Regions from separate parts of the Pseudarthrobacter raffinosi genome, predicted to be linked through region 1. Evidence: riboswitches for the same ligand, from Rfam matches in the RefSeq annotation. Region 1 holds a riboswitch; each other region holds the start of a gene.
What was found. Region 1 has a riboswitch for cyclic di-AMP ahead of NG697_RS03260 (C40 family peptidase). Riboswitches for the same ligand answer to the same signal wherever they lie in the genome.
Positions count from the first base shown of each region.

Region 2: linked by a shared signal. The riboswitch ahead of NG697_RS07515 (aggregation-promoting factor C-terminal-like domain-containing protein) and the one ahead of NG697_RS03260 (C40 family peptidase) in region 1 are both predicted to bind cyclic di-AMP.
Region 3: linked by a shared signal. The riboswitch ahead of NG697_RS17340 (C40 family peptidase) and the one ahead of NG697_RS03260 (C40 family peptidase) in region 1 are both predicted to bind cyclic di-AMP.

Region 1 is NZ_JAMXBG010000002.1:309,835-312,091, reverse strand. Features, by position in the region: gene NG697_RS03265 (aggregation-promoting factor C-terminal-like domain-containing protein) at 1-877, opposite strand, end outside; cyclic di-AMP (ydaO/yuaA leader) riboswitch at 1,092-1,262, shown strand; gene NG697_RS03260 (C40 family peptidase) at 1,266-2,129, shown strand; gene NG697_RS03255 (protein adenylyltransferase SelO) at 2,199-2,257, opposite strand, start outside.
Region 2 is NZ_JAMXBG010000006.1:26,553-28,809, reverse strand. Features, by position in the region: gene NG697_RS07520 (HAD-IA family hydrolase) at 1-384, shown strand, start outside; gene NG697_RS07515 (aggregation-promoting factor C-terminal-like domain-containing protein) at 455-1,183, opposite strand; cyclic di-AMP (ydaO/yuaA leader) riboswitch at 1,189-1,341, opposite strand; gene NG697_RS07510 (sensor histidine kinase) at 1,441-2,257, opposite strand, start outside.
Region 3 is NZ_JAMXBG010000020.1:48,197-50,453, reverse strand. Features, by position in the region: gene NG697_RS17345 (C40 family peptidase) at 1-371, opposite strand, end outside; gene NG697_RS17340 (C40 family peptidase) at 541-1,215, opposite strand; cyclic di-AMP (ydaO/yuaA leader) riboswitch at 1,286-1,448, opposite strand; gene NG697_RS17335 (M23 family metallopeptidase) at 1,596-2,257, opposite strand, start outside.

The DNA.
Region 1 (2,257 bases):
GAGCCGGTTTCTGCGCAGCGGCGAGGGCCGCCGCCCTGGCTGCCGCCTCCGCCTGTTGGCGTGCCTGTTCCTGCGCCGCGGCCCGTTTGGCGGCCTGCGCCGTTTCGTACGCGGCCAAGGCCACCTGGCCCTGCCGGAACTCACCCTCCACCGCAGCGGTGGTGCCCTTGAGGGATGCCAACTGCGCGGTCAGTTCCTGGCCGTGCTCCTGCTGCTCCGCGATCTGCCTGGACATGGCCTGCTGGGCGGACTGGGCGGCGGCGAGCTTGGTTCTGGCTTCGCTGGACAGACGCTCGCGCTCTGCCCTGGCTGCCTGCTCCTGATCGGCCAGGGCGCGGGAAATGCGTTCGGCGGCTGCGGATTTGTTCACCAGGGCTGCAGTCTTGTCGCTGACGATCTGGACGATATTCAGGCCTTGGATGCTGTTGTTCTGCACGGCGTCGAGAGCAACGAAGAAACCCATGTTTGTGCCACCGGTCTTATACGACTGCGCCGCCAGGGCACCGATTTCCTTCTTGTACTGTCCCAGTTCGGCCGCGGCGCGTGCCGTCTGGGCGGTCAGGGCATCCACAGTGGAAGTGGCGGCCTGAAGCGCCGCTTCGGCCTGGGCGTACTCCGCGGCGGATGTCACGGCCGCATTGCCCAGCGCCTCCGCTTCGGCCTGAAGCCCGCCCAGCAGCCCGTTGATCCTGGTGACCTCTGCCGCTTTGCCGGCCTCGCTTTGCTTGGCGTTCTGCACGTCCTGCCACGAGGGATAGCCGCCGGGCGGGGCGTCGTCGGCGGCATGTGAGGGCAGCAGCGCAGCCGACCCTACCAGGGCGACCGCCAGCATGCCGGCGAGGGCGGGCAGCCGCATTTTTTGAACAATCCGGGACATAGTTGGTGAGCTTACCGGGCATATACGGATTACGGGGGTTGACCTGCAACATCGTTACCAGGGAGTAGAGAATTCGCGCTGACATACGAGTGAATTTCACTCCTACATTCCGTTACCGGAATGTGACATTGCCGCCGAGCAGAAGTTATGGTCAAACGGTGGCCCGGCTCAAGCCGGACCATTCCCGCCAGTATGCCGAGCCCTGCCGCTGACCGGGATCCAGTCGCTTTCCAGCTGGCAGGGACGGGGGAACCACGTTTCCACGGCTTCTTGCGAAGCCTTGGGGTTAAGTCGGTATCGCTCCGTTCAGTGCGGCGCCGCTACCGGCCGGGTATCTCCGACCCGAACCCGACAGCTCACCCCGCAGGCATGGGAGAGGCGATCAACCGTGTCCAAGAATTCCGCTTCCGCACGCCATCGTGTGGTTTCTGCCAGCTCTACCGTCCCTGTCGGCCTGTCGTCAACGGCCAAAGCACACGCCCTGACGTTTGGCCGTCCGGCCCTGGTGGCTGTTGCTGCATCCGGCCTGCTGTTCGGCATCGGCGTCCCGGCTCAGGCCGGCGTCCACGGCCCGGATGATGCCGGGACTGCCAACGCCCAGGTCCAAACCGGTGCGGCGGCAGCGGCTCCGGCCGCTGTTGCTCCGGCCCCCGCCGCAGCGGTCCCCGCCGCGGCCAACGTTCACACCGTCGTTTCGGGTGACACGCTGGGCCAGATTTCCGCCACCAACGGCGTCCCGCTCAACGACGTCCTTGCCGCCAATGGACTCTCGCTGACCACCATCATCTACCCCGGCGACCAGATCCGGATCCCCGGCGCCGGCTACACGGCACCGGGCGCCGCACCGGCTCCGGCGGCGAAGGCCGCAGCGGCGCCGTCCTCCGCCACCAACACCGGTATACAGCTGGCCTCAACGTCCGCACCGGCAGCCCAGGCTCCGGCCGGCTCGCTCGGCGCGGCCATCCTGGCTTCGGCCACTTCACAGCTCGGCGTGCAGCAGGACTGCACCGCCATGGTGGAGAAGGCGCTGCGCTCGGTGGGTAAGAGCGTGGGTGACCTGGCTCCCGGCCAGTTCTACCAGTACGGCACGGTGGTGGGCACCCCGGCCGCAGGGGATCTGGTCATCACGGCCGGCCATGTGGGCGTCTACGCCGGCAACGGCCAGGTAGTCAGCGGCGGGGTGGACGGTTACAAAACCGAAGTCCACTCCCTCAGCTGGCTCGCCGGAGCGTCCTTCGTCCGCGTAGCGTGATCCGACCATGCTCGACGGCGGCGGGCGGCACCCGGCCGCGCGCCGCCGTCGTCCATCCCTGGTGTTCGCTCAGGTCCCGCAGAAGGTCCGGTAGCTCCCGAAGTCTTCAGGGGCGGGGCCGGCGTAGC
Region 2 (2,257 bases), on a different contig from region 1:
CTGCTTCGCAGCCTCCCGGCTCAGGCAGTGGCGCTGGTGACTTCAGCGGACAGGACCCTGGCGGACATCCGCATGGACGCTGCCGGGCTGGACATGCCGGCCACGGCCGTGACGGCGGACCTGGTCACACGGGGCAAGCCGCACCCGGAGGGCTATCTGATGGCCGCCGGGCTGCTGGGCGTGGAACCGGAGGACGCCGTGGTGTTCGAGGATGCGCCCGCCGGAATCGCGGCAGGCGTTGCTGCGGGTATCCGGACGGTGGCCGTGGGTCCGAATGCGGGCGAATTGCCGGCAGGCGTGCTGCATATCGCGGATTACCGCGCCGTAACCGCCTCCGTGGAAACGGACGCCGCGGGACGGCAACTCATTTCTTTCCGGCTTTGACGCCGGCGGATCACCTTCGTAATCCGCCGGCGCAGCTCAGCGCCGCGGCTGCCGGCGAGGCTCAGTCGGCCTAGTACCAGTTGTGCGACAGGTGGAAGTTCAGCGCGCCGCACGGTGACTGGTAGCGCTCCTGGATGTAGTTCAGGCCCCAGTTGATCTGCGTGCGGTAGTTGGTGACGTAGTCCGCGCCGGCGCTCGCCATCTTCTCAGCGGGCAATGACTGGACGATGCCGTACGCGCCGCTGCTGGCGTTGGTGGCCGTGGTGGTCCATTCGGATTCCTTGGTCCACAGCGTCTGCAGGCACTGCATCTGGTCAGCGGACCAGCCGTACGTCGCCAGCTGGCCAGCAGCGTAGGCCTGCGCTCCTGCGGGGTCGTTGACGGCCACAACGGGCGTGGGTGCAGGTTCCGGAGCCGGGGCCGGAGCGGGCTCCGGGGCCGGGGCAGGTGCCGGTTCGGCGGCCTGGGGCGCGACGTTGATCTCGGCCGGCGCAGCTTCCGGGGAGGCCGGGGGCTGGATCTCGGCTGCCTCGAAGCTCAGCTTCGACTGGGCGCTGGCTTCTTCGGCGGCCTGGTCCGCGCTGGCCGCAAGCGACGCAGACTCGGAAGCGTGTGCTGCGGCGCTGACGCCGACCAGCAGGGCGCATGCCGTCGCGAACACCGCGACGCGCTGGCCCACGGAGGGAATCCGGGCCGCCTTGGACAGTGGGGACATAGCTGCACCGAAGCGGGACTGCTTGCGGTGGCTGTCGGACTTTGTGTCGCCCTGCGGGCGCGTTTGTACCTTGAATTCAGACATGATGGATCGCCTCTCACACCTGCGGAGTTAGCTGTCGGGTTCGGATGAGGGCATCCGGCCACACGGCACAATCACGTGTTGGCTTAACCCCAAAGGGCACTTGGTGCCCGGGACGGTGGGTCCCCCGCCTCTGCCTCTGAAAACGGAATCCGGGAAGCGGCAGAGCTTGGCGTCATCCGGATATGCGGCCCAACGGGAACCACACGTCATCGACGCTACAGGAGCTGGACGCTTAAGTCACATTTTGGTAACAGGAATCACGACGACGGTGTGTCGCCTTGCTGGGCCCGGGCGTCAGTGGGTCGCGCGAGCGCGCCGGTAGGGAAGAGTAACGCGACCTCGGTCCGTCCGGCCCGCGATGTCACCTCCACGCTACCGCCGTGGGCCTCCATGATCGACTGGACAATGGACAGGCCCAAGCCACTAGTGCCTTCGGAGGCCCCGGCGCCCGAGGCCGGCGCTGTACCCTTGCGCGCCGCGTCTGCGCGGGCAAACCGGGAGAAAACGTGGTCAACGAGTTCCGCAGGGATGCCCCCGCCGTCGTCCGTTACCGTCACCGCTGCGTCGCCATTGGCAGACTTCGTGACAGCGGTGACCACGGTGGTCCCCGGCGGCGTGTGCTTGCGCGCATTGGATAGCAGGTTGACAAGCACCTGACGCAGTTGGGACGCATCACCCGTGACGGCGAGCGGCTGGTCAGGCAGTTCAAGGCGCCAGTGGTGGTCCGGGGCGATGACCTTCTCGTCACTGACGGTTTCGATCACGAGTTGTGTGAGGTCAACTTCGCTGAGCTTCAGGGGCTGGCCCTCATCGAGCCGGGCGAGCAGGAGCAGATCCTCCACCAGGGTGGTCATGCGTTCGGACTGGCTTTGGACCCGGGCCAGGGATTTCCGGCCGTCCGGCGTGAAGCTCTCGGTCATCCGCATCAGCTCCGTGTACCCGCGGATGGCAGTCAGCGGCGTGCGCAGCTCATGGGAAGCATCGGCTACGAACTGCCGCACCTTGGTCTCGCTCCGCTGCCGCGCCTCGAGTGCGCTGGCGACGTTGTCCAGCATGAGATTGAGGGCGTGCCCT
Region 3 (2,257 bases), on a different contig from region 1:
GTGAGGGTGGCCGCGGCCTTGGCCGGAGCCGGAGCTTCAACAACAGGCGCGGGAGCCTCAATGGGAGCCGGCGTGGTGGTCACTGCGGGCTTCTCGTAGGAGATGGCAATGGTGGAAGCAGCCGAAATGATGGCCGGGGCGAAAACCTCAGCCTCAAGGTTCGAAGCGGACGCAGCTTCACGCTGGACGCCGGTGTCAGCCGCGTTCGCAGCGATACCACTGGTCAGGACAAGGCCGGAAGCAGCAGCGATAACCGCAGCCTGACGGCCCATGCCGCCGGCGTTGTCGCCGACAGCCTTGGCAATGACAGCCAGCGAGTTGGTCTTGGCGACCTCGGCGCGGTGCCGTGCAACAGTTGCACGTGTAGTCATTAATTTTCTCTCTTTCGTTTTCCTCAGGACCGCGTGGGCAGCCCAAGGGCTTTGGACGCGCCGGCATCTTGGGGGTACGCCGGCACGCCCCGAACGGGGATTTCGCGAAAAGTTTCCAGCGAAGAAACGGTTCCAGCAGCACAGGGCTGCAGGAACTGGATTGCAGGAACTACGGGGCCAGCGTGAAGAACGAGGAAGTGCCCGTGGAAGCCACAGAGTGCAGCAGGGTTCCCTGTGACGGGTTCAGCGCGCCGATCATCATGCCGTTGCCAACGTAAATGCCAACGTGGGCGCCGCCGTTCTGCATGACCAGGTCACCGGGAGACGGTGTGGACGTGGGCGTCATGGCAGTCCACGCATTGACGCGGGGAATGCTGATGCCGGCCTGGGCGTAGACCCACTGGGTGAAGCCCGAGCAGTCCCAGCCGTTGGGAGTGGTGCCGCCCCATACGTACGGGCGGCCGATGCCGGTGTAGGCGATAGCTGCCAGGCCCGATCCTGCCGCAGAGGAAACCTTGTCCGCGAGCTTGGAGGCCGCGGCCTCGGTTGCGGCAGCACCCTGAGCCCCGGTTTCGGAGGCCGTGGACTGCGCACGGACCGTCTCAACCTTCGGTGCCGGCGTGGTCTTGATCACGGGGCGCTCGAAGGAAACGGTAGCCGTGGGCGCCGCTGTTACGGCAAGTGCCGTCTGCGCGGAACCGGACTCGGTGGAGGCGGAAACGCCGGCGGTGGTATCCGCGGCGTTGGCCGGAAGCCCCATGCTCAGGATCAGACCTGATGCAGCTGCGATAACAGCAGCCTGGCGACCTACGGTCCCGGCATTGGCACTGACCGCCTTGGACACGGCGCCCAAGGGGTTGGTGCGAACCGGTTGTGCGCGGTGACGCGCAGAAGTATGGCGTGAAGACACGAAGGTAGCCTCTCCCAATGCCTGCGAGGTGAGCTGTCGGATTCGGATGGGAGTCACCCGGCCACGCTGCTTCACAGTGGAAGCTTTGCGACTTAACCCCAAGGCCTTCAGAATCGAAGACCAAAATTGGTTCCCCCGCCCCTGCCAGACGATGTCATGCGAACGGACCTTGAGCGGTGGCAGAGCTAGGCAATCCACTCAAGAACGTCAACTTCGGAAAAGTTGACGCGCTTTAGACGTTACAGGAGTTCCGAGCCAATGTCACATTCAGGTCACGGCACGTCGCTGCGATTCGAGAGTTGGCCATCATTTGGTCAGAGCCAGCCCGTGGGGTCAACGACTTCGCCATTGACCTGGACCTCGAAGTGGAGGTGGCAGCCCGTGGACGCGCCCGTGGTGCCGCTCAGGGCAACCACGTCGCCGCGGCTGACTGTCTGGCCTACCTTGACGCTGGCGGAGGAGAGGTGGTTGTACGTGGTTTCTAGGCCATTGCCGTGATCCACCACCACGCGGTTGCCGCCGCCGTACTGGTGCCAGCCGGCGAAGGTGACGGTGCCGCTGGCGGCAGCCAGGACAGAGGTTCCGCACTGTGCCACGAAGTCCTGGCCACGGTGGAAGTCTCCGGAGCCGCCGGTAATGGGGCTGACCCGGAATCCGAACGGGGAGACTGTAGCCAGCTGGGCCAGCGGCGAGCCGAGGCTTCCGGCAGAGGCCGCGCGGGTAATGGATCCCGCGGACTGTGCGCTCAGCAGCTGCTTCAGTTTGCCGTCGGGATCACCCTGGGTAACCACGGACGAGCGGCTGAAATCAATTTGGGCGGCGGCTTCGGCGGTAACTTCGGGCTGCGGAGCAGCGGAAACGGCCGATGCGGCCTGGCCGGGTGCCGGAGTGGCCATCACGGGGCCGGTCACAGGAACCGTCACGGTGAGAACCAGGCCTGTTGCTGCCAAGGCGATGCCGGCCTTCTGGCCGAGGC